Regions from separate parts of the Lysinibacillus parviboronicapiens genome, predicted to be linked through region 3. Evidence: riboswitches for the same ligand, from Rfam matches in the RefSeq annotation. Region 3 holds a riboswitch; each other region holds the start of a gene.

Region 1 (8,223 bases), 1.6 Mb from region 3:
ATAAGCAGTACCTACCTTAATTTTCTTAATTGAATTTCAGATATCACTTTTGTTAGAGTAATCTTTTTTGTTTATTTCTTAAATTTTCTTGCAATAGAGCGATTGATTAGACGAATACCCTTCTCCTTTCAATGACAATACATAAAATAAACTTTAGAAAGGAGTGGTCCTGATGGGATATTTTGGAAATATAGGTAATTATAATAGTTGTTGCGGCGGCTACTATGGTAATGACTATGGCAAGGGTTATTGCATGGACTATGGTAAGGATAATAGTTCAACATTCGTGTTAATCGTTGTTCTATTTATACTTCTAATTATTGTTGGCGCAACTTTCATGCAAAAAGATTATTAATATTTATTTTTAAGTGTAAAAAATGAAAAGAAGGCTAGTACCTTCATTATTTGCAACTATCAATAATCCCCATAACCCCTTCTACAAACTATCATCATAGTGGTGTATGGCTAATCTATCAGCCGTATACACTTCTGATATGATCAAAGGGTCACTCCCAGCCTGGTGACCCTTTATATTTTACTCCTAATATTCATTATTATCGTTAAAAGCAACAAAAAGATTCTAGTTTTAGAACCTCATTTAACTGTTCCTGTGTCAGTGTGGGCATAAAAATAAAGAAGCGTTGGAGCTTTTAATTAGTACATTTTTAAATATTGATCGCGTTCCCATTGGTGTACGGTTGTGCGGTACATGTCGAACTCGATTTCTTTTGCTTCTTTGAAGTTTGCATAAATGTGCTCACCTAGTGCTTCTTGCGCAATTTTGTCTTTCGCAAGTAATGCTAAAGCGTCATCAAGTGCTGGTGGTAGATTTTCAATACCATTGGCCTTACGCTCTTCTTCACTCATTACATAGATGTTACGGTTAATCGCAGCTGGTGGTGTTAATTGTTGGCGAATTCCTTCAAGGCCCGCTTCTAAAATAACAGCCATTGCTAAATAAGGATTTGCTGCAGGGTCTACTGAACGAACTTCTACACGAGTTGAAAGTCCACGTGCAGATGGAATACGAATCAGTGGTGAACGATTTTGTGCTGACCATGCTACGTAACATGGCGCTTCATAACCAGGTACAAGTCGTTTATAAGAGTTAACTGTTGGGTTTGTTACTGCCGTGAAGCCTTGAACATGCTTAAGCACCCCTGCCATGAATTGCATTGCTGTTTCAGAAAGACCAAGTTCTGTTGATTCATCGAAGAATGCATTTTCTTTACCTTTAAATAAAGATACGTTGAAGTGCATACCAGAACCCGCTTCACCGAATAATGGTTTTGGCATGAATGTAGCATGTAGGCCATGTTTGCGTGCAATTGTTTTAACAACTAATTTAAATGTTTGGATGTTGTCACAAGCAGTGATGGCATCAGCATATTTGAAGTCGATTTCATGTTGTCCAGGCGCTACCTCATGGTGAGAAGCTTCGATTTCAAAGCCCATTTCTTCAAGCTCTAATACGATGTCACGACGGCAATTTTCACCTAAATCTGTTGGTGCTAAGTCGAAGTAACCACCGTGGTCATTAACTTCTAATGTTGGCTCGCCTTTTGCATCTAATTTGAATAAGAAGAATTCTGGCTCAGGCCCTAAGTTGAAGCTTGTGAAGCCTAAGTCTTCCATTTTTTTCAGGATTCGTTTTAAGTTGTTACGTGGGTCACCAGCAAATGGGTCGCCTTTTGCAGTGTACACGTCACAGATGAAACGTGCTACTTTCCCTTTTTCAGAAGTCCAAGGGAACACTACGAAAGAATCTAAATCAGGATATAAGTACATATCTGATTCTTCGATACGTACGAAGCCTTCAATGGATGAGCCATCGAACATCATTTTGTTTTCTAGTGCTTTGTCTAGTTGGCTAACAGGAATTTCAACGTTTTTGATTGTGCCAAGAATATCCGTAAATTGCAAACGAATAAAGCTTACATTTTTTTCTTCGATTAGACGCTTAATGTCCTCTTTTGTGTATTTACCCACAGTTTTCCACACTCCTATAAATTGTCTAGCTTATATCATTACTCTACCCTATTAATAGAACAATAAACCGTCCGCTTAAAAAGCAACCTGTTGCTCAATTTTAATAGAATCGAGATAAATCCCCACGTCTGATGGATGATTTTTGCATGCGCTGTGCTTGACGCATTTCTTCACGCATTATTCGACGCAATTCTGTGTCGCTTAAATCTGGTTCTTCTGTTGCAACAGGATCAAGTTTTTTAGCGAATAATTTTTTAATCTTCGCCATATTCATGCCCTGCTCCAAGTAATCTTTTACTTCTAGCAGTGTGTCGACATCATTTAATGAAAACATACGACGATTGCCTTCTGTTCGGTGTGGCTCGATTAAATGGTGTTCTTCATAATAACGAATTTGGCGTGCCGAAAGCTCGGTCAATTGCATCACGATACTCATAGATAATAACGGCATAGTTCGTCTAATTTCACGACTCATTTAAGTCCCCTCCAATACCCGCTAATCATATAACGAAAATTTTTCACTGTCAATAAAGATGTAAGGTTTCCTAACATCGTTTTTTAGATTTTTTTTAAACGGATGAAAATTTGTAAAAACCGATGAAAATTCGTGCATGGATTATCTATTGTCTGCCTCTTTTGGAATAGATTGCACGGCGCTGCAAATGGCAAATTTCACATGTTCGTACGTTAGGCCCCCCTGTATAAATGCCGTATAAGGCGGACGAATTGGACCATCCGCTGTGAGTTCAATACTCGAACCTTGAATAAATGTGCCTGCCGCCATAATGACATCATCTTCATATCCTGGCATATACGCTGGTTCTGGGGCATAATGCGCATTTATCGGGGAATTCGCTTGAATTTCTCGACAAAAAGCAATCATCTGCTCCGCTGTTTGGAAAGAAACCGATTGAATTAAATCCGTACGTACAGCATCATAACTAGGTGATGTCACCATACCTGCTTCTTCCAACATTCCTGCTGTGAAAATGGCTCCTTTTAATGCTTGGGCTACTACATGAGGGGCAAGGAAAAAGCCTTGATAGAAATCACCTAACGTATTTAATGTTGCACCGGCCTCCGCACCAATGCCTGGTGACGTCATACGGTAGGCACATTTCTCTACTAAATCAGCACGGCCAGCAATATAACCACCTATTTTGGCTAAGCCACCACCTGGGTTTTTAATAAGCGAGCCTGCCATTAAATCCGCACCTACCTCTGTCGGCTCAAGTGCCTCGACAAATTCACCGTAGCAATTATCCACAAATATAACTGCTTCTGGGGCAAGTTGGCGGACCTTAGCACACATTTCTGCTATTTGTGCAATCGTAAATGACGGTCTTGTTGCATAGCCCTTTGATCGTTGAATAGCAATCATTTTGGTGTTTGGTGTAATGGCTGCTGCCACACCTTGCCAATCAATTGTTTGGTTATCGACTAGGTCCACATGGCGATAGCCGATGTTATAATCCTTCAGTGATCCAGTATCCTTCTCCCCACCATCAACAATGGATTGTAAAGTATCATATGGTTGACCAGAAATATACAGCAACTCATCACCTGGACGTAACACACCGAATAAACTAAGCGTAATGGCATGCGTACCCGAGATAATTTGTGGACGCACTATGGCCGCTTGTGCTCCAAACACCTCTGCATATACGCGCTCAAGATTGTCACGACCTTCATCATCGTAGCCATAGCCATTAGAAGGATGCAGATGATAATCACTTACCTGATGCTTTCTAAATGCCGCAAGCACCTTTTGCTGATTGAAAAACGCCATTTCCTCTACCTTTGCATGATAAGGACGGACCTTTTCCTCTATTATAGCCGCGAAAGCTAGCGTGTTTTCTGTTAAATTGCTTGTAAAAGTCATTGTTTTCGTCTCCGTTTCACATTTGTCCTCCGTAAAAGGTCCGTCATTCGTTCAACACCCATAGAAAAGTGAAAAAATAAGTTTGATGAACGATTACTAACTGACCATTAAATACTCGAACTGTTTACTAGTATTCAGTAGAGAGAATCCCCCACTCATTGGAGTTTTGCTTAATCCCAGTCCTATCTTAACAATTTGTAAGCCTACCTGCAAAACTTGCCTATTGTTTCTAGAGGTAAGATGCGCTAAGCTAATGTGCGGACTTATTCCAAAAAAAGTATTCAAATGCTGAATTTAGCTACAAAATTCATAGATTCTGTTACATTCAGCAAAAGTCTTTAACTTTATTGCTAAAGTTAATTATTTGTTAGAAGGGGTGAAAGGGATGGCTTGGGAGTTTTTTAGCATTATTGGGACAATTGCCTTCGCTATTTCCGGGGCAATAATTGCGATGGAGGAAGAATACGATTTATTCGGTGTCTATATACTTGGTATTGTTACGGCATTTGGTGGCGGTGCCATCCGAAATTTACTTATTGGTTTGCCTGTGACAACACTGTGGGGACAGGATATGATGTTTCAAATCGCCTTAGCGGCGATTACCATATTTTTTATATTTCCACACCATCTTATTCAGCATTGGCATCGCTGGGGTAATTTCACAGATGCTATTGGATTGTCGGCATTTGCGATTCAAGGCGCATTATATGCTGTCAAACTCGACATGCCAATTAGTGCGGTGATAGTTGCCGCTGTTTTAACAGGTTCAGGCGGTGGGATTGTTCGTGATGTATTAGCTAGACGCAAACCACTCGTACTACGCGATGAAATCTATGGCGTCTGGGCAGCATTAGCAGGGCTTTTCGTAGGCCTTGAATTATTATCAGGAGATATCTTTTTATATGTATTATTTGGTGTCATAACGGCATTACGCATTCTTTCTTATATGAAAAAATGGCGTTTGCCTTTACGGAAGTTAAATCGAGCATAACTAAGCCCTGTATTAATAACAAGCCCAAATAGCTAGTACGGTTATTTGGACTTGTTTTCCTGTATTTCTTATAAAAGATCAACGCTACGCTTACCGAATACTGTTTCCCTGTTATCCTTTTATAGTGATTCTAGTCAATATAGTGGCACTACGTTTTATGAACTCATTTTATTTCCTTCATTAAAAACTTTAAAATATAGGTTACTTTTCTAACATCATCATAGATTCCTCTAATGTAGCCATGTTATTCATCATGGAGCAAGCTGCATCCAAAATAGGGAATGCTAAAGCTGCACCCGATCCCTCTCCTAATCGCATATTCATATGTAGCATCGGTTCAACTCCCAGCATTTCAGCAGCAATTTTAGCACCTGGTTCTTCAGAGGCATGAGAAGGAATGATATAGTCTTTCACTTGTGGTTCAAGCTCATAGGCAATTAGTGCCGCAATCGTAGAAATAAAGCCATCGATGACAACCGGTTTGCGATTGGCAGCAGCTGCCAGTACGACTCCAGCCATAGCGCCTATTTCTAAACCACCGACTTTTGCAAGAATATCAATAACGTCATCGCGTTTTGGATTGTTTAAGGCAATGGCTTTTTGAATGACCTCTACTTTATGCGCAAGCCCTCCTGTTCCAACACCTGCACCGAATCCAGTCACTTCACACGGATTACATCCATGAAGAACCGATAAAATCGCAGCACTTGGTGTTGTATTGCCAATGCCCATTTCACCTGTCCCGAGTAAATCCGCTCCACTTCTAATTTCCCCCATCGCTACTTCAATTCCTACTTCAATAGATTGAATCGCTTGTTCCCTTGACATAGCAGGACCCTTTGCCATATTATCCGTGCCGTATTTAATTTTTTTAATCATGACACCTGCATCGAGTGGAATATCCTCTTTTACGCCAACGTCTACTGTGACAATTTTTGCATTGGTTATTTTTGCGACAGCACAAACACCTGTTAAGCCTTTTGGAAAATTTAATGTTTGAAAGAGCGTCACATTTTGCGGGTTTGACGTCACCCCTTCGTCACAAACACCGTGGTCTGCCGCACAGACAATGATGGCTTTACGATCAATCTTCGGAAATAATTGTCCCGTGATACCAGATAGCTGCACGGCAAGAGACTCAAGTTTACCTAAGCTTCCAGGTGGTTTACTAAGGATATCTATTCGTTCCCTCGCTTTCTCCATCATATTGTTGTCAACTGGCTGAATGTTTTGTATCGTTTGTTGTAATAATTGCATGACAATTTCTCCTTTTTTGTTTGCCTGTTACTATGAAGTATCAGTAACTATCCCCTTGGTTTTTGAATAAAGAAAAAACAAAAAGCCTGTAGTTTATTCATAACAAATAAACTACAGACTTTTCCATCGTCTATATCATACGAAGTCAATTAGGCAGGTCTCCTGGCTCAATTTCAACATTTCATAGAACCTTCCCAGACTATTCTAGTGGCATTCTCTATGAAACTCCATTTTACAGTGGTGGGACCGCTCAAGCATTTCACTTTATTCCCTATTCTCCCGCAATGGGCACCTAATACTTTTTATGCAACTACTTTAAATCTACGTCAAAGTATTTTTAGTGTCAATATATTTAATGAATGGATGAAAATATAATGAAGTCCTTTTAAGAGAGCTAACTATAAGCAAATCGATACGATAAAAAGTGCGCAAGCGTTCGGGATGAATCTCAACAAGAAGTTTAAACTAAGCTTAGCCTCTCTAGGAGAGCAAAGAAAACTAGATGCGCAAAATTTACACAGACTGATTTATATAACACCACATAAAAAAAACAAAACCCTCGCTTAAGCGAAGGTTTTAATGAATCATTATTTAAATTCTAACTCACCATCGTAAGCAAGCATTCCGCCTTCAAGGTTTGTTACGTCAAAGCCTCGATCTTCTAAGAATGCACAAGCATTTGCAGAGCGTCCACCAGCTTTACAAACCACGATATAAGGTTTTGACGCATCCAATTCATCTAGTCGATCTGGAATAGTGCCAAGTGCGATGTGCTGTGCGCCTGGAATCATACCTTGTGCGACTTCATCATCTTCACGAACGTCAATAATGTATAAATCTTCGTTTGCATCCAGTAAATCTAATATTTCAGTTGTTTCGATTGTTTTCATGTGTCTAATCCTCCAATATGTCAAACTCTTGTACTATTATAGCTTGAACAAAAAAAAACAGCTAGTGTCACACACTAACTGTTCATATATCCCTTTATTATTCTGTCTCTGAAAACTCAACTTGCTTAGCTGGAACGAATGTAGAAATTGCGTGTTTGTAAATAAGATGCTGTTTATTGTCAGCATCTACTAATAACACCGTAAAATTATCATAGGATTTCACAGTCCCTTTTAACTGGAATCCATTTAAAAGAAACACAGTTACAAAAACACTGTTTTTACGTAGATGATTTAAGAACGTATCTTGCAAATTAATTGATTTCATCGAATGCGCCTCCCCTAATCTCTTTCTACCTCTTCATTCCTATAGTAGCATGTTATCCCAATTAAGCAATTAGTAATTTTTACAAATTATTGGATATTCCAGTCTTTGTCCACGAATTGCACATCCATTTTATTTCGGAAATAGGTTAGCTGCCTTTTTGCATAGCGTCGTGAATTTTGCTTTAAATTTTCAAGCGCCATTTCAAGTGAGCATTTACCATCTAAATAATCATATAATTCCTTGTAACCGATTGCCTGAATCGACTGTACATCTCGTATATTTTGTTGCCATAAGCCTTTCACTTCTGCTAATAGACCTTTTTCCATCATTAAATCTACCCGAAGATTAATGCGGTTGTAGAGTTCTTCACGAGACATATTTTGACCAAGTCCTAAGATTAAATGATGATAAAGGGGCGCTTGCCCTCGATTTTGTGCTTCTGAGGCCTTGGAGATTCCACTAAGCTCTATCATCTCTAATGCTCGAATAACACGGCGCGTATTATTTGGATGGATTGTCTGAGCTGTTTTTGGGTCAAGCGCAGCTAGCTTTGCATGCATAGCCTCTGGACCTAATTTTGCAAGCTCAGCATAATAGGCTTCTCTTGCTGCCACGTCTACCTGCTCCTCTGTAAATTGAAAATCATAGAGTACTGCTTGCACATATAATCCCGAGCCCCCTACTAAAATGGGAAGCTTTCCACGTTCTTGAATATCCGCAATTTTAGCTCGCACTAATTTCTGATAGTCCGCAACCGAAAATGAGTCGGTTGGCTCTTTGAAGCTCAGTAAATGGTGTGGCACACCCTCCATCTCTTGCTCCGTAATTTTCGCTGTGCCAATATCTAAACCTTTATAGACTTGCATGGCATCGCCGTTAATGATTTCGC
Region 2 (8,223 bases), 240 kb from region 3:
TTCTTTGGTACAAAAGCTTCTCTAGAAAAAGTGATCTTTAAATTTATCCCAGATAGCAATGTTCGAGCGTTACAACTTAAATCCGGAGAAGTCGATATCGCTTTACTGGATCCTACACAAATTGCCGAGCTATCGCAAGTTGAGCATTTAAAAATGTATGAAGTAGATTCAGCGGATTACCGTGGAATTTTATTTAATATGCAATCAGAGCTTTGGAAAGATGTAAATATCCGAAAGGCTATTAGTTATGCGACAGATCGCGCAGGAATTGTAAAGGGTATTTTACAAGGTTTTGGTACAGAGGCATATTCGCCACTACAAAAGCATGCATTCGCCAATGAAAATATTGAGCAATATGCATACAATTTAGACAAAGCAATTGATTTACTTGAACAATCAGGTTGGAATTTAAATAATGATGGTTTCCGCTATAAAGATGGTCAAAAGCTTGGTTTTACCATTACCGTGCCTGTAACAGATAGTGTACGTGTCAATATGGCTAACTATGTTGCCGAGAGTTATAAAGCAGTAGGTGCTGATGTTGAAGTAGCTGCATTAGATTGGAGTAATATTGTGATTGAGGAAACAGATACGTTTATGGTTGGTTGGGGCAGTCCATATGATGCAGACCATCATATGTATAGCTTGTTTCATACCAATCAATCAAGCTTAACCAGTGCTGGCTACAATTATGGGAGCTATTCAAACGCAAAAGTGGATGCGCTATTAGAACAGGGTCGTGTAACGGTTGACCCTACTGAACGCAAAGCCATTTATATGGATTTACAAGAGGAATTAGCAGAAGATCCACCGTTTGCTTATTTTGCATATGTTGATGCAGTGTATGGTATCAATAAAAATATTAGTGGCGTGAAAGAACGTATATTGGGCCATCATGGCGCAGGCTTCTTATGGAATGTCGAGGAGTGGAAATGGCATGATCGCTAAGTGGATTGGGAAGCGTGTGATAATGGGGACAATTGTCCTCATTGTCGTGAGCTTCCTATCTTTTTTCATCTTGCATGCTGCGCCAGGAGATCCAGCTGCGGCTTACTATGGTGGAAATTTACAAACTTTAACGACTGCTGAAAAGGAAAGAATTGCACAAGCTTTCGGTTTAGATAAACCTGTGCTGGCTCAATACGCTATTTGGCTCAGAGAGGCTATCACAGGAAATTTAGGTTATTCTGCAAAAGAAGGAAGAGCGGTTTCAACCATTTTACTCGAGAAGTTGCCAAATACGTTACAGCTTGTTGGCATCACTTTAATGATATTAGCAATCATATCTACGTGGTTTGGTTTATTGGCTGGGATGAAAGAAGGTTCTCTACTAAATCGAGGATTGTCTATTTTTAGTATTGCTAGCTCGGCTGTTCCTTCATTTTGGTTAGGCATATTATTAATGATGATCTTTTCAGTGCAGTTAGGTTGGTTCCCCTCATCCGGCATGAGTGATGTACGAGGGGGAGGGGGTATTGCCGATAGATTACACCATATCATCCTACCAGTAACAGTTCTTGTACTTTCTCATGTCGGCATATTCGCGCGATTTTTACAGGACTGCGTTAAGAGTGAAAGTAAGAGCTATTATGTTCAGGTTGCTCGTGCTAATGGTGTTGCAGAACAAGAAATTAGAAAAAATATTTTGCGTAATGCATTTATCCCATATGTAAATTATGTAGGGGTTACGATTCCGTCATTTTTTGGCGGTTCAATCGTTGTAGAGTCACTATTTGGCTGGTCTGGTTTAGGACAGCTACTCGTCAAATCGGTGATGGTGAAAGATTTCCCATTATTAATGGGTGGAGTGCTAATTATCGGTGTGGTCGTTGTTGTTAGCCTTTTTATTATTGATGTCTTAATGGTTGTTATTAATCCTAAGTTAAGAAGGGGTGTGCTGCGCTGTTGAAATCGCGAAAAATGCTCTTTTTCTGGCTTATAATACTTGCTATTATTTTTGTTTCGACTGCTTTTTCATCATTTTTAGCGCCATACGAGCCAAATTCGATGGATATGAATAGTATTTATGCAGCCCCAAGTGGTGATCATTTGCTAGGTACGGATCAGCTAGGTCGTGATGTACTTTCGCGCTTACTTGTAGGAGGGAAAGTGACCCTTTTGATAGCGGTAGTATCTGTTGTGATTTCCACCATCATTGGGTTTATATTTGGCGGAATTAGTGGATATTTCGGGGGAGTGCTAGACATAGTCATGATGCGATTACTAGAAGCATTTTTAACCATCCCATCACTTGTCATCGTGCTTGCGTTTCAAGCTATCATGCGAGGGAGTGTGTGGAATATGGCAGTCATTATGGGCTTGACAGGATGGTTTGTCACGGCACGTATTGTTCGCTCTGAATTTATGCGACTAAAGGATTCAGAATTTGTCCACATGGCTGTGATGTTCCGTACACCTATGTGGAAAATATTGTTCGGCCATTTGTTGCGCAATAGTTTCCCGGCTATTTTTGTCGTGACGTTATTTAACTTTGCTGGTGCTATTTTCACGGAAGTATCGCTTAGTTTTTTAGGAATCGGAGTGCCTCCAGCAACGCCGTCTTGGGGGACCATGTTATATTCAGCCCAAACAGATTTACTTGTTGGTGCATGGTGGATTGGACTATTTCCGGGGCTTATAATTTTCTTCACAATCTTATGTCTTCAATTTATCGGGGAGGCATTGAAGAAGCAAGGAGGTGAGCGCGCACATGCTTAGCATAGAGCAATTATCCGTTGAAATGAATGGTAGACAACTTATTCATAATGTAACGTTTCCGGTACCTAAAGGGCATATTACTTCGATTATTGGTGAGAGTGGTAGCGGCAAAAGTATGACGGTATCTGCCATCCTCGGTTTATTACCTGTGCACGCACAGGTGTGGGGAGATATTTTATTTAATGACAAGAATTTAGTGGAAATGTCCCCAAAAGAAAGAGTGGAGCTGCGCAAAAAGCATTTCTTTACGGTCTTTCAAGATGCTGCAAATAGCTTTTCCCCCTCTACAAAAATGAAGCACCAATTATTTATCTTTACAGGGCATAAACAAGGACATTCGAAAATGGAATTTTATCAAAAAATGCGTGTGATTTTACAGGATTTAGATTTAACGGATGACATTATGGAACGCTATCCCTTCGAGCTCTCGGGTGGCATGCTGCAGCGTTGTATGCTTGCTTGTGCATTATATACTGAGCCCACTTTATTAATTGCTGATGAACCAACATCTGCCCTTGATATGCTCATTCAAAAGGATTTTATAGATTTGCTGAAAAAACTCAATGACGAAAAAGGGACTACTATATTACTCATCACACACGATTTGGACATCGCTGCTTCGGTCGCGCATGCAGTAGTGGTCATGAAAAAAGGTGAGGTCGTTGAAACGGGTCAGGTAAGCGATGTATTTGATAAGCCGCAACATCCATATACAAAGTTACTGTTAGAAAATCATTTTTAGGGGGAAATGTCATTGTTGCTGCAAGTTGAAAATGTTAGTAAAAGCTTTCATAAGGGGCAGCAAGTACTACAGCACGTGAACGTTTATGTTGGACATGGTGAAATCGTTGGACTGGTTGGTGAAAGTGGAAGCGGGAAAAGTACACTTGCTAAAATCATAATGCAGTTGGAAAGGGCCAACCAAGGTCACATTTATTTTAATGACGTGGAGATTACAAAGAAAAATTGTTCGTCATTTTATGAACACTGTCAGTTGATCTTCCAAAACGCGACTGCCGCTTTAAACCCAATGTGGACTGTAAAAGAATCCTTATTGGAGCCATTACAGTATAAAAAAACAGTGACCAACAACGATTTGCATGCCATGCTCGATAAGGTAAAGCTACCAGTCGCTGTGTTAAATTGTTTGCCAAATGAGCTAAGTGGTGGAGAAAGGCAAAGAGTTAATTTGTTAAGATCCCTGTTAGTAGAGCCCAAATTGTTAGTGTGCGACGAAATTGTTTCCAGCTTAGACCGATTAACGCAACGGGAAATCATTGATTTATTAATCACACTAAATAAAGAACAGCACATGGCTATTTTATTTATTTCCCATGATTTAAAGGCTGTTTCCTATTTATGCGAACGCTTGTATGTCATGAAGGATGGAAAAATAGTCGATGAAGGTAAAAAAGAGCATGGTGTTTTTCAATTGACCAACAGCTATGCCCAAAAGCTGTTTCAAGCGATGGGATGATAGATTTTTGCAGGGGACAGGCTATGTTGGACAAAGCGTTCTTCCTTAAAGAGTAGTTACTTCATGTTTATATCCACTTTAGTTAAATTATTGTATAGCGCATTAAACAATCAACGATTAGCTTCGATAGCTTGACCGTTTTTGCATCTACAAAAGGCTAAATTAATGGAGTAGCTTTAGTTCGCCAAGGTATTGACGTTATAATTGAATGGGGTGATAGCGTTTGAAAAGCGTAAACATACAACTTGACCACAATAACTCGATTGAAATAACGCAGATAGATGATACTTTATTCGAAGTTCGTCTTAGTATGGATGGAAGTATTAGTATGTACTATATGACGCGGGCTCAACTAGAAAACCTTGAACAGCTAGGTGTTGATAGTCGTATTGAGATGATTCGCGCTGGGTTACTTCATGAATAATTGATTGCAGCTGAACAAAATTAATGCGAGGTGTTCCTTGATGACAAATAATAGAATGAATCCGAAAGTTGATGAATTTATAAGTCAAGCAAAAAAGTGGAGGGAAGAATTTGCGACGTTGAGAGATATCGTTCTAGCGTGTGAGCTGACCGAAGAAATAAAGTGGAAACATCCTTGTTACATGTTTGACAATAAAAACATAGTTCTAATACATGGATTTAAAGACTATTGTGCACTTTTGTTTCATAAAGGTGCCTTGTTAAAGAATTCCCATGGCATTCTCATTCAACAAACAGAAAATGTACAGGCGGCACGCCAAATTCGGTTTACCAATGTGCGGGAAATCGTTGAAATGGAAGCCATCTTGAAAGACTATATTCTTGAAGCCATTGAAGTAGAAAAGGCCGGTTTGGAAGTGAATTATAAACAGAATACCGAAATTATCTTTCCTGAAGAGCTTCAAAATAAATTCAATGAGTTCCCTGCACTGGAAACAGCCTTTGAAGCATTGACACCGGGTCGGCAAAGGGCATACATTCTTTATTTTTCTCAACCCAAACAATCCAAAACTCGAGTGGCAAGGGTTGAAAAATATATGCAGCAAATTCTCGATGGAAAGGGATTAAATGATTAGTTCATTTGATAGAAAATATCATTAATCAAACTAGAGGATATTTTTTTTTGCTGCAAAGCTATTTTTTTAACGAACTGGGGCAATGTTAACTCTACACTCTACGACACAAAAAATTGGAATATTTTGTGATAATTGACATTAGAAATACACTTCTTTACAATTAATATTAGTAATCTATAAGGAATGTGACTTAGTCCATTTTCTTTCACAACTGAATAGCGTGTAGTAATAGGTGTAAATTGAAAATCAATTTACTAAAAGGGAAGTCGGTGTAAGTCCGACACTGTCCCGCAACTGTAAATGTGAGCGTCTTTTTTAAATACCACTGTCTATAGACGGGAAGGGGAAAGATGCGTTGACCATAAGTCAGGAGACCTGCCTATTACGAGTACACACCAAAACCCTACGAGGAATAGGAGGTGGCATGTTGACAAAACAGAATGTTCTGTTCGTCACAGTACGTCAAACGCCCATAGTAAAAGAAAGTATTCGGTATCGAACCGATTCTTTTCTATATGGGCGATGTTTGATGCTGCGTGATGAATGATATGTATAAGGTGTTAAAGCCATTGCGACGGATTTCCTCTTAAATTAAGAAGAAATTCGTTTTTTTAGTGGTCGTATACCTGTCGTTTTGAAAATATGTACGAAAAGAGGAATGCACGTATGACGAATATTCATGTATGTACAGCACAGGAAAAGCAGCAATCAACGATGAAAATTTGTAAGCATCCACGCACAGAAGTAGGAAAGCAGACGAAGACAAGAATCGTTATCGAATCACTTGTCGATCAGTTTTTAGCAACAGGACTTATTCGCAACGAACAACTGTTTGATCGAATTTTATATAACAAAGAAATTATTTGGATTCAAAATGAAGACTATGATGGACATCTATTTGCCAAGGCGAGTGTGGCAGATGAGTTAAAAACAAGAAAGAATGGCTTTATGATGTATATGCCGACCAATCCAATTGTTTATGAAGTGAACGGAGAAGCATATCATTTAATTACACGTATCGATTCGGTTCGTGCAAAACCAAATTTAGAAAGGCTTCACTTGAACCCGAAGCCCATTTTAAGCGCGGCACGTGTAAATGATCTACTGTGCTCGATGGTCATGCGTTTTTATGAGACGTATTTGGCAGATTTAGCGTTAGTCGTTGCGACAAAAAGAGAGTCTACTAAATTAACGAATCTAAAAAAATACGTAGAGCACGAATATGCGCAATTTATGCAAGCTGTAAAAGCACTGAATGATTACCATTTAAATTGGCACCCGCGTGGCAATGGCCATGAATTATTGCTCCAAACTATCGATAATTTACAATTATTAAAGAGTAAGCCTGGTACAGTGCTCATTGATTTTTCGAATAATCATGGGTATGTCATTGTGGAACCTGCGTATGTACTCGTTGAACAGTCAACGAGTACAGCGCATGCTTTATAATCGCCAGTCCTCCATTTATTGTGGAGGACTTATTTTTGTAGAAAATTTAAAAAGCTTTATAATCCGCTGAATTGTTTATAAAAAAGTTTATTAGAATCATTGTAGCTATTGGCATACCGGGGCATGAAGCCTTTTTATTGAGGTTTCACTTTATTTTATGCAATGCATGGCAGCTTGTGCTTCCTGCCAGGGAACAGAGTAGCCTTTCCCTTTAGCGCAAAATATACTAGAGGATGTATATTCAGGATCGGCCTGTTTATCGTAGCCGATTTGAGTAATAATTTCCGCTGTATTATGGCAAACATCATAGCCATCAAATTGTAGCGACAATGAGCCTTTGCCATTTGTATACGCAGCAAAGACTGTACTATAGCCCATAAATGTAGCAACAGGTGCACGCCCTGTTAAAATTACCTGTTGTTCAGTCAAAATTGGTGCATCGAATGTGCCGGCAGCTTGTTGAATATCGGTCATCATACGGCCAATAAAATCGTTAGGCGCCTTTAGCTTGAAGCGGTAATAGGGTTCAAGTAATAGATTTTCAGCTTGTTCAAGGCCTTGACGCAGTGCGCGGAATGTCGCTTCTCGGAAATCGCCGCCATCGGTATGCTTAATATGGGCTCTTCCTGTTAGAAGGGTGAACTGAATATCTGTGACAGGGAAGCCTGTTAAAAGTCCATGATGTTCACGCTCGAATAGGTGCTTTTCAATAAGTCGTTGATGACCGACAGATAAATCATCAGCGTGACAAGCATTGACAAACGTATTGCCAACTCCGCGTGTAGTTGGTGCCATACGTAAATGCACCTCAGCATAATGCTTTAAAGGTTCAAAATGACCATAGCCAGTTACTGTTGATGCAATTGTTTCCATGTATAAAATTTGTGGTTCACCAAATGTAATTGTCAGTGAAAAGCGATCTTTTAGCACTTCACTCAAAACCTCAAGCTGAATAACGCCCATTATATGTACGTGTATTTTCTGAAATTTCTCGTGCCATACAACACGTAACGAGGGCTCCTCCGCTTCAAGTAAACGGAAGATTTTCAGCACTTCCTTAATATGTTGCTGTCCTACATATTGCACCTTCGCTTGTAATGTTGGTATGAGTTCATATGGTTGGGGTCTTAACGAACTGCCCAGTATATCCCCAACATTTGCCTGATTAAGCCCCTTTACTGCAAATATTTCCCCAGCACTTACTACTTGCACCGTTTCAAAGCGATGTCCATTATATAAGCGTATTTCCGTCACTTTTTCAGACGCCTCACCAAATGTAAATTCGTCACGCACATGCAGCGTGCCTTGTATTGCTTTCATAAATGTTAAGCGCTGTTGCCCGTCATGACGAATTTTAAAGACCTCTCCTTGAAACGCCTCCTCTTTTTTATAATAAGTTTCAGTCAGGAGGGAAAGTTGCATCAAAAATTCCTTGATGCCAATATCTTTTAAGGCGGACCCGCTAAAGCATGGGAAGGCTAACTCTTCCTGAATCATTGTTTGCAATCGAGTTAGACAAGT
Region 3 (8,223 bases):
ACATATCTTGATACGTAAAATGCAATATTTTTTTCACACGTTTGAAGTATTTAAACAAGCGTTCATTTGGATGCGCATTGGCTTTGTACTCTTCAAGAATGTCTGTTATAAGTGGAACAAGTTGTTCTGGCTCTAACCCTTCTACCACAGGCTGTGCCGCATGCGCTGTACGCCCAACTGGTTTAGCACCGATAAAGACATCAAATTTACTTTTACGATAGACAATACCAATATCATCAAACACTGCACGGTAGCATGCCATACCACAGCCGTTAAAGCCGATATTTAGCGTTTTCGGTAATGCTAAGCCACCTAGTTTTGCTTGAATTTCCTCGGCATATGGAATAGAGTCTGCTTTCTCTCCATAACAGAAATCACATGCTTTTAATGACAGTACATCGCCGATTGGAGCTAACAAAAAGCCCACTTCACGTAGTTTTGCTGTAATTTTACCGGGTTCAGATGTTGGAATTTTCAAATGAATTTGATGGTCCGGTGTATACTCCATCGTTCCTTCTTCCCCAACAACTTCAGCTAAAGCCGTCATTTGTTGCGGCGTGAAAAACTTATTAGCCACCCCAGGACTAACGGCAAGTTCAAAAATGGATTCAATCTTTTGTTGGACAAGTTTAGATGTGACATGCCCAGCACTTGTCCCTTTCACCATTGCAAGTGCAGTTGCAGCCATTTCAAGAGATGATTTATTTAGCGTTGACACAGGTGTAATCGCTAAACTGGGCTTGCTACGTCCTGCATTCGGGTCTGCCGCAAAATCAGCACGCGCTGTTCCCGTTTGTTGATTCATCGCCCACGGTTCATTTTCTTCTTTCAGACGTTGATGTGGACGTAGTGGCTGTTTTTCATCTCCAAGCGTATATTTTCGTTGATAGCCACGCGGTGTAATCATTTTATTGTCATAGAAAAATGTAGATGAATTTCCGATAATAACAGTTGTGAGCATCCCGATATCATGCTCAAGCATCTCCGCTAGTGTGGTCATCGTAATTTCCTGGCGATCACGATAGGCGCTTTTTACGAGCCCCACCGGTGTATCGGGAGATCGATATTCTAGTAAAATACGTTGTGCTTCGACGATTTGGCGTGTACGACGACCACTTTTCGGGTTGTAAAGTGCAATCACAAAATCCGCCATTGCTGCTGCTTCCACCCGTTTAGCGATTAAATTCCATGGTGTTAAATGGTCACTTAAACTAATTGTGCAAGAATCATGCATAATCGGCGCACCTAGTAAACTGGCACACGAATTAATCGCAGAAATACCAGGCACAATCTCCACTTCAACACCAGTTGCTTCGGTCCAGCCAAGCTCTATCAATACCTCATAGACGAGCCCCGCCATCCCGTACACGCCTGAGTCACCACTGGAAATGACAGACACGATATTACCTGCCTCTGCCTGACGCACAGCTTCCTGCGCCCTCGAAACTTCTTCGGTCATTCCTGTACTAACAATCGACTTGGCAGTCACTAAATCTTGTATGAGCTCCACATACGTTTTATAGCCGATGATAAAGTCACTCTGTTGCAGTGCTTCTACAGCTCTTGTTGTTATATGTTTAAAATCCCCGGGGCCAAAGCCCACAACAAAAATCTTACCTTTTTGCGCCATTTTGTTCCCCCTCTTTCACCTTTTCAATGCCTTTAATAGCTGTTGTTTGTGGTGTACGCTGTAACGTACCTTCACGCAGTGTGAACACATGTTCACTATGTAAAGACTCATGATGTAAGTCTTGCACGAGCGCCTTTGCATGCTCTGTCGTTGGCACACGATACCAGTTTCCTTGTGGATAGGCGATGACAACACAAGCATCCTTACACCTGCCGTTGCAGCGTGTTCTTGTCGTATGTATTTCCTTATCAAGTGCTTGTACCTGTATTTCATTACGTATTGCTTGGGTAATTTCTTCGCCATCTTTATGCATACAGCTACTGCCATTGCAAATAAAAAGATGCGTTTTCATTCCGTCTAAGTTCCAAGTTGTCATTGTCTTGCTCCCCTCATTTGCGACTAGGAAAAAGAAAAGACCTTCACTCTAAACGAAGAGTAAAGGTCTTGTAGAAGCCAAATAAAAACGAATAAATATAAGTACTCGTTCTCGCTTCAACTTCTCCCTCCGAAAAGTTTGCATGCCATCAACTAAGCAGGTTTCCTGACTTAAGCTTCTTTTTACTTTCGCGCCTTCCCAAGTGATACTAGTGGCATTTGCGATTTCATCAGCTATTACAGTAGCGGGGGCTGTATCGGATTCACACCGATTTCCCTATTATCTCGAATTATCTCGAGCACTTATAGATGTATCTATATGAAATTTTAATTGTCTAAAAACGTAATAGAAAACTGTTTCTATCATAGCTTATTATTTATAAATTTCAACAATTCTTTTTTAATTTGTGAAATTTTTAGTAAAATTTCAACAAATATTTCATGCAAAAATGTGGTGTTACTCTATGATTTATCAGAATTTTCTAGAATGAAGCTCAATTAAAAATATTTTTTATAAAAAGAGATAGCATATTTATGGAAAATCATGTTACACTTTGTCGTGAAATCTCACAACTTCATCTTTTTTCGGTGCGAAGTGTAGTCATTTTGCTTAAAAGGGAAGCCGGTTCAAGTCCGGCGCGGTCCCGCCACTGTACTAGGGAGTTTTATAGATTATGTCACTGTCCAAAGGATGGGAAGGCCTATAAAATGTTGAACTAAAGCCAGGAGACCTGCCGAAAAATACGTGATCGTTTCAACCTACGAGGATAGGTGTGCGGCTTGGCAGATGATAATTTCTATTTGCTTTTTCAGCTATGCACTTTTCCTACATCGGAAAAGTGCTTTTTTATTGCGCACGCTACATTCTAAATTTTATTTTAAGGAGGAGCTATTTTGAAATTTTCTTGTTGGAAGCTTAGTTATTTCTTACTAGCATTTTTACTCGTGCCAAATCGAGCATTTGCCATGCACATCATGGAAGGATTTCTGCCGATTGAATGGGCGATTTTCTGGTGGATCGTAGCCATGCCATTTATTATTTTAGGATTACGTTCAATTCGTAAAACAATCGATGAAAATCCCGAAACAAAAATGATACTCGGTCTTTCAGGTGCTTTTGCATTCGTCTTATCTGCACTTAAAATCCCCTCTGTAACAGGAAGTTGTTCACATCCAACTGGAGTTGGCTTAGGAACTGTATTATTCGGTCCATTGGCAATGAGCGTAATTGGAACAATCGTCTTATTATTCCAATCTTTACTGTTAGCGCATGGCGGCATTACGACATTGGGTGCAAATGCCTTTTCGATGGCTATAGTAGGACCTTTTATCGCGTACTTTGTTTTTAAAGGTTCTCAAAAGATTGGCCTATCGTTCTCACTTGCCGTATTTTTTGCAGCAATGCTTGGTGATTTAGGTACATATGTTGTGACTTCTGTCCAACTTGCACTGGCCTTCCCTTCAGAAGTTGGAGGCTTTATGGCTTCATTCACAAAATTTTCTGGTATTTTTGCGTTGACACAAATTCCACTTGCCATTAGCGAAGGGATTTTAACAGTCATCGTCATGAATTTCTTAAAAAAATATAATGTCAGTGAATTAAAAGCTTTACGTGTTTTCTCAGCAAAGGAGGCACATTGACATGAAAAAAAATTTACTACTCTTAGCTATTGTTGTGCTATTGGCAATCATTCCGCTGTTCGTACAAAAAGGAGCAGAGTTCGGTGGAGCTGACGGTGAGGCTGAAGTCGCAATTGGTGAAATTAACGCTCAGTACGAGCCATGGTTTGAAAGTTTTTGGGAGCCACCAAGTGGTGAAATTGAGAGCCTATTATTCGTGCTTCAAGCCGCAATTGGTGCTGGTTTTATCGGCTATTTTATCGGCTATATGCGTGGCAAACACAAAGAAGGTTAAGCGATGTTACTCATTGATAAGTATGCTTACATGAACAAACTAGCGTCTGTTCATCCGCTAGAAAAAATGACGTTTTCTCTTGGTCTTCTACTGCTGTCGCTTATCATGAGGGATGAACTTATTTCACTCATTACATTTATTGTGATGAGTGCTTTTATCATTTTAGGTGCAAGAATTCCCTTTACGTATTATGCAAAGTTATTACTGTTACCAGGTTTTTTTCTGTTGACTAGCTTAGTGTCGATAATATTGTCTATTGCGCCATCAGCAAGTGTTATACCTTCACATATCTGGGCACTACAGCTGAAAACATGGACTATTTTTATAGGTACTGCAAGTTTGATGACAGCACAAGAACTTTTTTTCATCGTACTTGGCAGTATTAGCTGTTTGTATTTTTTAATTCTTACGACATCGGTACAATCTATTTGCCATATTCTACGACAATGGCGGCTTCCCGTTCTATTTGTCGAGCTAGTAGAATTAACGTATCGTTTTATTTTTATTTTTTTAGACAGTATGCAAAAAATTCATCTTGCCCAGCAGGCTCGATTAGGTTTCCGCTCCCCTTTGCAATGGTTACGTTCAATTTCAATGCTGGTTGCAGCGTTATTTGCAGAGATGTTTCAACGAAGTCGTGAGCTTAACAATGCCATGCAAGCACGCGGTGGTGAAACCGTCTATTGGCAAGAGAATTTTATCTCTAGCAGGAAAAACTGGCTAGGTATTGCTGTTATTATTATATTCCTCATCATTTATGGAGGGCTTTGCAGATGACAACAGGCTTATATTTTGAATTAAAACAATTATCCTACGCCTACGCAGATGGAACCTATGCTTTAACAGATATTACACTCCAAATTCCAAAAGGCAAAAAAATCGCTTTACTTGGTCATAATGGTGCAGGAAAATCAACATTATTTCAGCATCTAAATGGCATTTTAAAACCAACCACCGGTAGTATAGCATTTTGTGGCAAAGAACTTTATTATGGCAGGAAAGCTTTAAAGGCATTACGGCAACAGGTTGGGATTGTATTTCAAGATGCAGATAATCAGCTTTTTTCTGGAACAGTGATGCAGGATATTGCATTTGGGCCGCTTAATCTTGGTTGGTCTGCAGAAAAAGTTGAAGAAAAAATAGCATGGGCCGTAGCGCAAACTGAAATTGCAACACTACTTGATAAGCCCATTCACTTTTTGAGTGTAGGGCAGAAAAAACGTGTGGCGATGGCAGGTGTTTTAGCAATGGAACCATCCGTATTATTATTAGATGAGCCAACGGCAGGACTTGATAATTATTATGCTGCACAAGTTTTACAATACTTAGCCAAATTAGAAGATGGTGAAAGAACCATTTTACTAGCAACCCATGACCTTTCACTCGCTTATGAATGGGCAGAACAAATAATCGTAATGGAAGCTGGGAAAATTATTTATAATGGCGATCCAGTAGCCTTGTTTTATCAGGAGGATTTACTTAATCGAGCTCATCTTGGGCGGCCATGGGTTTTTGAAATGGCGTTAGCCTTACAACATAAAAAATTATTTGACAAAAACATATCAATACCTCGCTCGAAGGAAGATTTACAAAGACTTATTGAACAGCTTTAAGATAATATTTTAGAAAAATAGCTTTTCTTGCTCTATTGTTGTGTACTTTTCACTTGTGGTCGAATCGATTGCACAAATCTTGTAGAAGGTTAATCTCTTACTGTACGTTTTTGTAACTAGCAGTTCCATGAAGTCTGAGGGACAGTGATTCAGTATCTCGCTGTAGATAGAGACTCTTTTTTTGGTTGCAGGAGGTGTTCGACCTTCCTCCCTTTCTACTATTATTCATATGCTGATGCATTTTTTATCATAGTTGAAAAAACAAACAATAGAAATCGAAAATCTTGGAAAAATATTTACTTATATCCTTATATTATGAAACTTTTCTATCTTCCAATCGTAATATAGTTGTGACTTACATTAAAACACTTAAAGGAGAAAACAATTGAAAAACTGGATTAAAAAATCAATGGCTGTAGTATCGTCTGCAGCACTAATGGTTCCCGCTGCCTCTGCCTTTGCAGAAGCGCCACAAAACACAGCGAAGGTCGCTAGCAATCAGGAACAAGCGTTAAAGCAATTCAACAATCAAAAGGAATGGATCAGTCAGGATACAATTATTATCAAGCATTCAGGTCTTGCTAAGAATGTTCATAAAAAAATTGGCTCAAAAGTGATTCGCTCTATCCCTTCATTAGGCTACGATGTTATCCAACTTAGCAAGGGAGTAACATTAGAAAAAGCAGTTTCGTATTATGCAAAGCAACAAGGGGTTAAAAATGTATCTCCTAGCTACGTCTATCATGCCTTTGGTACAGGAGAAGATCCAAAGAAAAAGGATATGTATCATTTAAATCTGCTTCAAATTGATAAGGCGCTAGAATTAGCAGGCGATCATGAGGTGAAGGTAGCAGTTATCGATTCTGGTGTGGATTTTAAACATCCAGATTTAAAATCTCAAGTGCTTCCACCCTATAATGCAGCAGCACCTGCCAATACTACTTATGCTGGTGACCATGGTACACATGTAGCTGGAATTATTGGCGCAGCAAAAGATAATGCGATCGGTGGACATGGGGTTAATCCAAAAGCCAAGCTTCTTCCAATTGATGTATTCAACGGAAAAGACGGTGCCAATGATTTCGTCATTGCACAAGGAATCCTTTACGCCATTGAGCAAGGCGCTGATGTTATTAATATGAGCCTTGGCGGCTACGGAGAATCTCCATTAATGAAGGAAGCTATTCAGCAAGCGAATGAAAAGGGAATTACCGTTGTAGCTGCGGCTGGCAATGAATCGACAGATAATTACTCCTTCCCTGCTTCTTTCGAAGGCGTTATTAGTGTAGGTTCTACGAATGATAGAAATAAACTATCAAGCTATTCAAATTACGGTCCATCTGTTGATGTGGTAGCTCCAGGTGAAGAAGTATACAGTACTGTTCATGATGAGAAAAAAGGATCATCCTTTGTAAAATTTAGCGGGACATCAATGGCCTCTCCCGTTGTTGCAGGTGTGGCGTCCCTACTAAAATCAAAATACCCAAATTTAAAGCCCCATGAAATTGAAGCTATTCTGGAAATGACCGCAAAGGATTTAGGCGAGAAAGGCTATGATCTTACATATGGCCATGGTCTTGTCGATCCTGTAAAAGCATTACAGTTTGATTTAAAAAATCTACCTAAACAGTATTTAGAATCAAAAGATGAGCGAATGAAAAACGCAAAAGAACTTAAAAAGACTGTACTGAATACAGAAAAAGGTGAATTCAAGCAGCCTGATGAAAAAAAATGGTACAAGGTTGATTTAGAAACAAATGAATATGCTCAACTAACATTAAAAGGTGCAAACAAATTCGACTATGCATTTGATTTATACTTCTACCCTAAAGGACATAAAGATGAAGTACAACCAATCAACGTCAATGATGTCCGTGTCGGAAAGCAAGAAGGATATCTATTTAAAGCAGATCAAGAAGGAACCCTTCTTGTTGGCGTAAAAGATCATAATGGCAGCTATAGTTTAAAGGGCGAATCTAACTACGTCTTTACAGCTCAAACAACAAAGGAATTACCAATTGATTCATTAGATATGAACAATATGGAGAATATTAAACAATTCCCATTCACTACAGCAGGGAAAAACTATACCCTACTTTCTACAGATCAACAAAGTGACCAAGATTATTTTACATTTACAGTAAAAGAACCAACAACACTAAAATTTGATTTATCGGGTATCCCAGGTATTACAGCATCCATGGAACTTTATTTAAAAGAAGACGTAAGTAATGTACCGACAGAAGAACTTAATGATGAGGAATCAGCAGGGGCTTATCCAATTCAAACAGCTTACAGCATGGATAAAGGAGAGGGAGTAAGCCTTATCGTCGATGCTATGCCTGATGAAGAGTATGTACTAAGCGTTTCAAATGACAGCAGTAACGATTTTTCACTAGACATGTTCTTTAGTGGGGGCTTTGAAGTGCAAGAGATTATAAGTGAATCAATGATTCCTTACACATTAAAAGGAGAAGTCATTACCTTGCCTGAAGATGAAGACGGACTTCCACTAAAAGAGGAAATACTAGAAGAAGACGTACAAAATGATCTTTTACCTGTAACTCCATATGAAGCTAAAAAAAATAATCAGATAAATGATTTAATGAATATGTTCATGAGTCCAGGTGGTATGGGTGGTCTAGAAGATGTGGATGTCATTATGGAGAAAGCGATTCGTTTTGATATTG
Region 4 (8,223 bases), 650 kb from region 3:
TTTTTCGTGACATGTAATATAAGTAGTACCAATAAATTTTTGAAGCAGCGCAGTTATATGCTTGCGGGCGACTGAGGTGGAGCTGTGCGTTTCCTTGCGTGACCTGAGCGTTTCTTGTGCGACCCGAGCGCTTCTACGACTGATCCGAACTTTTCTTTCTAGGCACAAGACATGAAAAAGCCACGCAAGCTTTCGCCTGCGTGGTCCTCTGTTACAAATCATCAAAGCCGTTATCTTCTACATTCACTTTCACATATTGACGTGAACGTTGCTCAAAGAAATCGGTTTTCCCTAAATCAACATCTTCGTAGGCTTTAATCCATTTCAATGGATTTTTGCGATAGCCCTCGAATGGACGCTCCACTCCTAGTTGATTGCAACGAACATTGGCATAGAAATGGACATAATCATGGACATCATCAACATCTAGACCATCTATCTTGTCACCAATTACTTCGTTCGCCCAGTCGATTTCCAGCTGTACCGCCTCGCGGAAGATATCTTGCACACGTGCTGCTCTTTCTGGTGTATCGTATTCAGGATATTCCTCTAATAATTCTTGATAAATTTTCACAAAAAGATCGACGTGGAGTTGTTCATCGCGATTAATATAATTAATCATCGTCGAGGATGCGACCATTTTTTGATTGCGTGCTAAATGATAGAAGAAGGCAAAGCCTGAATAGAAAAATAGCCCTTCTAAAATGACATCGTAAACAATCGCTTCAAGCATATTTTCAACGGTTGGTTCCTCAGAGAAGGCTTGATAACCTGTAATGACAAAGTCATTGCGGCGCTCTAGTACTGGCTCTGTGCGCCAAAAGTCGAATGTGCGGTCCTGTTCATCTTTGTTCACAATACTTGAAAGCACATATGAATAAGAGTGGTTATGAATAACCTCCTGCTGCGCTAAAATAATCATCAGGGCATTGAGACTAGAGTCGGTTAAATAATCTGCCACTTTACCAGCAAAATCCGTTTGCACGCTGTCTAATAGAGCAAGTAAACCAATAATTTTTAGGAATGATTCCTGTTCATCCGCCGATAACTCAGGAAATTGCTTCACATCGTTGCTCATATTGATTTCGAATGGTGTCCAAAAGTTACCTAGCATTTTTTTATATTTTGGGTACGCCCAATTAAAGCGCACATCATCCCAGTTTAAAATATTTGAAGAACGCCCGTTCACAATCGCAGTCGAACGGTTTGGCGCTTCCTTATCCATAATTTGTCGTTTTGTAATTGTCGTCATTTGTTATTCCTCCTAGCTTGCACAAGACTCACATTCTAGCAACTCTACGGATGTCGAACGCACATAATAAGTCGTTTTTACACCACTTGCCCAAGCATTTAAATGCAATGCGAGTAAATCCTTCGCTTTAATGGTATTTTGAACGTATAAATTAAGTGATATACCTTGGTCAATATGACGCGCACGCGCTGCATTTTGCTTAATCGTCCAATTTTGGTCAATGAAATAAGCAGATTTATAATACCAAGTCGTCACAGGCGATAAATCTGGTACTGTTACTGGGATTTTATAGTCCTTTTTCTCCTCGGAGTAACTCTTTTGGAAAATAGGATCAATCGTTGCAGTACTTCCCGCTAAAATAGATGTCGATGAATTAGGTGCAACTGCCATCACATAGCCATTACGCATACCAGTTGTTGCCACATCCGCACGTAATGCCTGCCACTTGTCACTGCTATAGCCACGTTTCTCAAAGTACGTCCCCGTTTGCCAATCCGAGCCTTCAAACAATGGATATGCTCCTTTTTCACGTGCTAGTGCATTGGATGCACGAATCGTTAAATAGGCAATTTCTTCATAAAGCTTGTCCGCATAGTCTACTGCCTCATCTGATTCCCATTGTATTTCCTTCAAAGCCAGTAAATGATGCCAGCCAAATGTACCGAGCCCAATGCCACGGTATCGAGCGTTCGTCCGCTCTGCCTGTTTAACTGGAATTGTATTTAAGGCAATGACATTATCAAGCATACGAACTTGAATTGGTATCAAACGTTCTAAGACATCAGCTGGTACAGCCTTCCCTAAATTCACAGAAGATAAATTACATACCACGAAATCTCCTGGCTTACGGCGAGTAACGATGACATCATCCTCTAAAGTAATCGACTCAAATTCAGTAGCCGACATGTTTTGGAAGATCTCTGTACATAGATTCGAACTATAAATCATGCCCTCATGCTTATTTGGGTTCATACGATTTACTTCATCACGGTAAAACATAAACGGCACACCCGTCTCCAACTGAGAACGCATAATACGCTTCATAATATCAATAGCCGGTACAACTTCACGGCTTAGTAACGGATTAGCAATACATGCCGCATATTTTTCTCGGAACGAGCCATCACCCTTTTGTTCATCATAGAAATCTTCAAGGGAAAAGCCCATTACCTCACGTACTTCATGTGGATCAAATAAATGCCAATCCTCTCGTGCCTCAACTGCCTCCATAAATAAATCTGGTAAGCAAAGCCCCGTGAAAATATCATGTGCACGCAGTCGCTCATCTCCGTTATTCAAGCGTAAATCTAAAAACGTAAAGACATCCTTATGCCAAACATCCAAATACACCGCTATTGCACCTTGTCGCTGTCCTAACTGATCTACCGATACAGCTGTATTATTAAGCTGTTTTATCCAAGGTAACACGCCACTTGATGCACCTTTAAAGCCTTTAATGGATGAGCCACGACTACGGATTTTGCCCATATAGACGCCAATGCCACCGCCATATTTCGATAATGTTGCGACATCTGTATTCGTGTCATAAATACTTTGCAAGCTATCATCTACTGTATCGATAAAGCAACTAGAAAGTTGGCCATGTGTTTTCCCTGCATTGGATAAAGTCGGCGTTGCAACGGTCATATATAAATTACTCATGGCCCAGTAAGATTCACGAACTTTAGCTAAGCGATTTTCAGTCTCATCTTGCATGAGCGTCATCGCGATGACCATCCATCGCTCCTGCGGTAGCTCCACTGGCGTTTTTGTATAATCACGTACCACATAACGATCCATTAATGTTTTTAACCCAATATACGTAAACAGCTCATCTCGGCTTTGTTCTAAATATGATGCTAGTTCCATTAGCTCCTGCTTACTATACTTTGTTGTTAAACATTGGTGATAAAGTCCAGCCTCTGTATATTTTGCGAGCTGAGCTGGAAATACGTTATAGACATCTTCCACAGCTACACCTCTACGCATAGCAAATTGATCGTATAACTTCTCTAAATAAATTTGTGCCGCAACAAAGGTCCAGAAGGGTTCATCTTCGTCAATTAGACTAAGTGTTTGTAAAATCATCGCATCCGCCCATGCTTCAAACGTGGCATTGTCGTTTTTTCGTAGCCATCGATCCGATAACCTTACAAAACTTTCAAGTTCATCCTCCGTATAACTTATCTTTAACTTAGCAATTTGTTGTTCAATTTGAATTGTCATTTACACATTCTCTCCCTTTCTACCTTCAGACAACACAAAAAGCGATCACACAACATGTATCTGTTGCGGGATCGCTATAAATCGGAAATGGAAATGAAGGACATGTACACATCAAAGTGGACAAATCTCTCGCCTCCACTTCTCAATCCCCGAAGAATGTGTTGCTGTCTTGAACAAATCGGCAGGTCTCCTGGCTCATGCTTCCTCCAAACGATTGCCTTCCCGTTAATCACAGTGGCATTGTCATCATTTGTCAGCACTTACAGTTGCGGGGACAGCTTCGGCTTAAGATTGCTCTATTTCCGAATTCCCTTTTAAACCAATATGGTACCGCTCGTCCAAATACTATATATTGTGTTTTAACTCCTAAACAAATCTAACATATTGTGTTTCTTGTTGCAATAGGCGTTTCGAACCTTGCATTTGCTAAATCATATTTATTGCTCGATGCAAGCCCTATAACCGTGCAGTTCTACGTATTTTCTCAAAATTTCTAGCAAAAATTTTTTCGGCGAGATGCTCTTTTTCTGGATGTACACCTAGTAAAATAACCGCACATGGACCTGCTGTTTTCTTAGTATCCAAAGAACTTTTTACCTGCTGGTCGCCAAAAAGTCGGGTGAATTCTACTTGTAGACCTTTTGACCCTACAGGCCATACCTGCTGTACAATTTCTTCGCGCCATGCAAAAAAAATAGGTTGGAGTTGTGCAACATCGTCTGGCTGCGCAAGGACTTCATTTCCAACAAGTGGAAGGCCGTAAGTGTACCAAATCAGCTTGTCACGCTCATAAATTGTACGATTTTGCTGCGCACCAAGCATAGTTAAGGATAGACCTGATTGTAACGTTGGCATATTGGATTCTGAGCTACCATCAATCTGTGGACAGTCAACACCAATTTCATCAAATACCTGCTCAATACCAGAGACATAGCGCGCCCAAGCAGCATCCCCTGAGAAATTGGCAAGTAGTATATGCAGAGGCATCGCATTCGCCGCAAGCTGTTCTAAAAAAGTCACACGAGCTGTTAAGTAGGCCGTTAGTGTATCAGACGTAGCTACAACATCTTGAGGCTTCTCGCCAATAGCCGCGGCATTATCCGTTGTGGCAATCAGTGCACCAACTTTTACGGCATTTCTCAATGCGCTCGCCCTGCTTTACGTACGAACACTTTGGCAAGTATCGGCATTACTACAGCGACGATTACTAAGTTAATGACTGTTGCCATGAAAATGCTTGCTAATGATCCCCAATAAAATGCTGGGCTAATGATGAAGTAAAACGGTAGTGGTGAAACGACACCATTTAATAAAAGTGCAACTGGCCATTTCCAGAAATGTAAGCCTCTTTTATGCATCATACCGAATACCCAAACTACAATAAACATTTCGACTGCAATAATAATATGCAGAGGGCCTAGCTGAAAGCCAGATGTTAATGCTGAAATAATATGTCCAATTGAGCCAGCAATACCTGCTAAGACAGGCGATAAAAACACAACACTTAAAAATGCAGGTGCTGAGTCGAGTGCCGCCGTTGATACAAACGACGGAATTTTAATGACTGCCCCGACTGCACAAATAGCCGCAACCATCGCAGTTAACGACAAGTTCATTAATTTTTGTCGATCCATTCCATATCCTCTTTTCTTGTTATAGGTTGACATATTTTCAGGAAAGTTCCTTGAGGCAAAGTCTATAACTAGTAAGTGACACACCACATCCTAAATCATTTGAGATGTTCACCGATGCCATACCAAATACGAACAACTTGTTCGGCTTCAGTAAATAATGCTTGGTACAGACGTCCACAAGTGTCACGTAATAATCGTGCCTGTTTTTCCATCGGCACAACACCACGCCCCATATCGGTCACAATTATAAACAATGTACAATTTTCTTCAAGGGTCTTTAGTTGTGTCAAAAGGTGCGCGACAATCATTTCATCTGCCTCAAGATTTTGTGTAACAAGCCATTTTTCTAAATTTTTTATCACAACTACATCACAAGCAGGTGCATAATCCGGGAGTGCGCCATCCACAACCGCAACCTTCTGTCCTGCAAGCAAACGCATTACATAGTCGGTTTTGCCGTTATAGGCGCCTCCGATAAAGACATGCATCTGGCCCCCTCCTTCCAAGCATCGTACGAAAACCGTAAAGTAAACATGTTATCGTGTGGCACCTGATACGACCAAAAGGATTTTTCTATTGGTGCAAATGCCACTAGTAAAGCTCGAATGACCCCACCGTGCACGACAAGAACCGTATCATGCGCCTCTTTTGGCAACGCTGTGAAGCCTTCTATTACACGGGCACAAAATACATCAAAGCCTTCCCCGTTAGGTGGAGTCGTTTTAATAGGTTCATCTAGCCATGCACAATAACGACTGTCTGACTTTAATTCATCATACGTTTTCCCTTCAAAATGTCCAAAATTAGACTCTCGAAATCTTGCATCCGCTATATAGCGAGCTTGAGGAAAATAACGTGCAGCAGTTTCTCTACAACGCAGTAAATCACTGCCATACACTGTGGATACAGCTGTATCCACAGTAGAGAGCATGGAAGGATCGGCCAAGGGCGTATCTGTCCAGCCAATATAACGCTTCTCCAAATTCTCCTTTGTAGGCGCATGTCGCATTAAACGCACAGTAATAACGTCATCCATAGCACAACCTCCATTCCTTCAATTGATGCACCAAGCAAATCTCCGGATACGCCGCCAAAATTGCGCCTTGTAAACTGGCGAAAAACCATAAAGGCAATTGCTAATACGGCTACAAGGATAACCGGCACTATTGAAAAACCTGTCACAAAGAACATTCCACTAAGCGCAATGACTAGTGTTATGAACATGAAGCTTGTTAACAATCCTTGCTGAAGATGCGTTTTGAAAAAGTACGCAAGCCCTTTTTCCTTCGAACAGTTGAGAGACATGAAGTAAAAGCTCATACCGACCCGTGTCAGAAATGGAATAAAAACGAGCATCCACAGCGATAATTTTTCCTGAGCAAATAGTTCATGAAGCACAATCATTTTCCCGAGAATTAAAAACAGTACCGCTAGTACACCAAACGCTCCGACGCGCGGATCATCCAATATTTCAAGTCGCTTCTCACGGTCACGATACGAAAAATAAGCATCTCCCATATCAATAAATCCATCTAAATGTAATCCTCCTGTAAATAACGCGAATGATGCGACAATGGCAAAGGCGAGCAACATATCACTACTTGCCGTCCACTGTGTTAAACTAAAAATAATTGCCGCCACCACTGTACCCATGAGGGCACCTATCCATGGTAAACAGGCAAACATGCCTGTAATTGTCACTTTTGATAACGGAATTTCTTTATGTACAGGCAAAACTGTAAAAAATTGAAATGCGAGCAGTATGCTATGCCATATATTTTTCATCGCCTTGCCTTCCTTCTTTTTTATTTAAAAAACCTCTATTTAAGTTAAAGACAACTTTATCATTTCCATTTCTTAACGATACCATAATTTATTTCGTATGCTTCATGTGCGACAGAAACGAACCATTGATGTAATTGCCCGAGCATTTGTCGATACAATTCGACCTCCTCGCTTGTATACGGAGGTTCATCGAATAGTTCATTGGAAACGACAAAAAGCGTCACCCTTTTGTCAAGTAACGTCAGCACTGCCTCCTTCAAGGCTTGCAGCTTTTTGTCTAAACAACCTGGCCGTTCCACACAAGGTGTACCCGACTCAAAGCCTTCATAAAATGCATTTGTCAGCCATGTCGTTACACAGTCCCAAAGTACCACATCTCCATCACTTAGCCCGTTGAAAGCCAGCTCTATCTGATAAGGTGCTTCTATTGTATGCCATGTTATATCTTGTGCTTGACGATCTAGCTGATGCCGCAAAATACGTTGTGCCATTTCACTATCCATCGCTACCCCTGAAGCAATATAAATGAGCCGTTTGGCCACCAATGACTCGTTTTGAAAATAACGAGTAGCAGCTTTTTCTGCAAAATGTGATTTGCCACTGCGTACACCACCAGTTATGAATAGAAGTGGCATTGGAATCGCCTCCTATATTAAATGCTTCGTATTGCCAATATCCTTTACCACCCATTGTCGATTAAGTCGTTCAATAATGGTCACACTTGTCCCCTCTATCATAGGCGCCGCCCAAAGCTGATTAATGCCACGCTCTAAAATCGCATTAATAATGCACTTAATGGTTACAGCATGAGATACAATTAGCACATTTTCATGTGGATACTTTTCCGCAATATTTTTAAGCGTGTACATCGCACGTTCCGTTACCGCGCCAAAACTTTCGGTATGGGTTGCGATAAATTGTGCAGGGTAATCCGTATATAATTCATAGTCAAAACGATATGTACCTATGATATCTTCTATCGTCTTTCCTTGCCAATTCCCTAAGAAAATCTCGCGTAAATTATCCTCATAGAAACAAGGGAGTTCTCTATCTGCTATTAACAAAGCTAATGTTTCTTTCGCACGACCACTTGAGCTACTATAAGCGGCAGCAAATTGAATCGCTTGAAGTTGCTGGGCTAGCTGTTCAGCATGCAAAATGCCTTTTTCTGATAAAGGAGAATCAAGCCACCCCTGTAGCCGACGTTCCTTATTCCATACTGTTTCACCGTGTCTAACTAGAAAAAAAGTCGTCACTTTTCTCACCCCTTATACATTTTAAACCACGCTTGCAAACAGTTTTGTAAATAGCTCATGGCCGTGATAT

What was found. Region 3 has a riboswitch for cobalamin ahead of C9J31_RS14040 ((2Fe-2S) ferredoxin domain-containing protein). Riboswitches for the same ligand answer to the same signal wherever they lie in the genome.
Region 1: linked by a shared signal. The riboswitch ahead of cobT (nicotinate-nucleotide--dimethylbenzimidazole phosphoribosyltransferase) and the one ahead of C9J31_RS14040 ((2Fe-2S) ferredoxin domain-containing protein) in region 3 are both predicted to bind cobalamin.
Region 2: linked by a shared signal. The riboswitch ahead of C9J31_RS12760 (hypothetical protein) and the one ahead of C9J31_RS14040 ((2Fe-2S) ferredoxin domain-containing protein) in region 3 are both predicted to bind cobalamin.
Region 4: linked by a shared signal. The riboswitch ahead of C9J31_RS10750 (ribonucleoside-diphosphate reductase subunit alpha) and the one ahead of C9J31_RS14040 ((2Fe-2S) ferredoxin domain-containing protein) in region 3 are both predicted to bind cobalamin.

What each region holds. Positions count from the first base shown of each region.
Region 1 covers NZ_CP073713.1:1,323,520-1,331,742, reverse strand. Annotated here, with positions in the region: gene C9J31_RS06225 (YjcZ family sporulation protein) at 173-355, shown strand; gene glnA (type I glutamate--ammonia ligase) at 655-1,989, opposite strand; gene C9J31_RS06215 (MerR family transcriptional regulator) at 2,090-2,464, opposite strand; gene C9J31_RS06210 (methionine gamma-lyase family protein) at 2,606-3,871, opposite strand; gene C9J31_RS06205 (trimeric intracellular cation channel family protein) at 4,257-4,862, shown strand; gene cobT (nicotinate-nucleotide--dimethylbenzimidazole phosphoribosyltransferase) at 5,064-6,119, opposite strand; cobalamin riboswitch at 6,255-6,430, opposite strand; gene C9J31_RS06195 (rhodanese-like domain-containing protein) at 6,707-7,009, opposite strand; gene hfq (RNA chaperone Hfq) at 7,107-7,334, opposite strand; gene miaA (tRNA (adenosine(37)-N6)-dimethylallyltransferase MiaA) at 7,421-8,223, opposite strand, start outside.
Region 2 covers NZ_CP073713.1:2,667,260-2,675,482, reverse strand. Annotated here, with positions in the region: gene C9J31_RS12795 (ABC transporter substrate-binding protein) at 1-948, shown strand, start outside; gene C9J31_RS12790 (ABC transporter permease) at 938-1,909, shown strand; gene C9J31_RS12785 (ABC transporter permease) at 1,906-2,718, shown strand; gene C9J31_RS12780 (ATP-binding cassette domain-containing protein) at 2,711-3,460, shown strand; gene C9J31_RS12775 (ABC transporter ATP-binding protein) at 3,473-4,195, shown strand; gene C9J31_RS12770 (hypothetical protein) at 4,419-4,619, shown strand; gene C9J31_RS12765 (YdeI/OmpD-associated family protein) at 4,660-5,253, shown strand; cobalamin riboswitch at 5,467-5,650, shown strand; gene C9J31_RS12760 (hypothetical protein) at 5,920-6,702, shown strand; gene C9J31_RS12755 (elongation factor G) at 6,853-8,223, opposite strand, start outside.
Region 3 covers NZ_CP073713.1:2,906,732-2,914,954, forward strand. Annotated here, with positions in the region: gene cobJ (precorrin-3B C(17)-methyltransferase) at 1-1,630, opposite strand, end outside; gene C9J31_RS14040 ((2Fe-2S) ferredoxin domain-containing protein) at 1,614-2,006, opposite strand; cobalamin riboswitch at 2,144-2,327, opposite strand; cobalamin riboswitch at 2,575-2,758, shown strand; gene C9J31_RS14045 (energy-coupling factor ABC transporter permease) at 2,900-3,646, shown strand; gene C9J31_RS14050 (energy-coupling factor ABC transporter substrate-binding protein) at 3,648-3,920, shown strand; gene cbiQ (cobalt ECF transporter T component CbiQ) at 3,924-4,697, shown strand; gene C9J31_RS14060 (energy-coupling factor ABC transporter ATP-binding protein) at 4,694-5,533, shown strand; gene C9J31_RS14065 (S8 family peptidase) at 5,919-8,223, shown strand, end outside.
Region 4 covers NZ_CP073713.1:2,253,116-2,261,338, reverse strand. Annotated here, with positions in the region: gene C9J31_RS10755 (ribonucleotide-diphosphate reductase subunit beta) at 212-1,252, opposite strand; gene C9J31_RS10750 (ribonucleoside-diphosphate reductase subunit alpha) at 1,265-3,478, opposite strand; cobalamin riboswitch at 3,641-3,828, opposite strand; gene C9J31_RS10745 (hypothetical protein) at 3,935-4,621, opposite strand; gene C9J31_RS10740 (ECF transporter S component) at 4,618-5,112, opposite strand; gene C9J31_RS10735 (bifunctional adenosylcobinamide kinase/adenosylcobinamide-phosphate guanylyltransferase) at 5,208-5,600, opposite strand; gene C9J31_RS10730 (histidine phosphatase family protein) at 5,552-6,148, opposite strand; gene cobS (adenosylcobinamide-GDP ribazoletransferase) at 6,121-6,897, opposite strand; gene C9J31_RS10720 (bifunctional adenosylcobinamide kinase/adenosylcobinamide-phosphate guanylyltransferase) at 6,957-7,532, opposite strand; gene C9J31_RS10715 (histidine phosphatase family protein) at 7,545-8,153, opposite strand; gene C9J31_RS10710 (pyridoxal phosphate-dependent aminotransferase) at 8,159-8,223, opposite strand, start outside.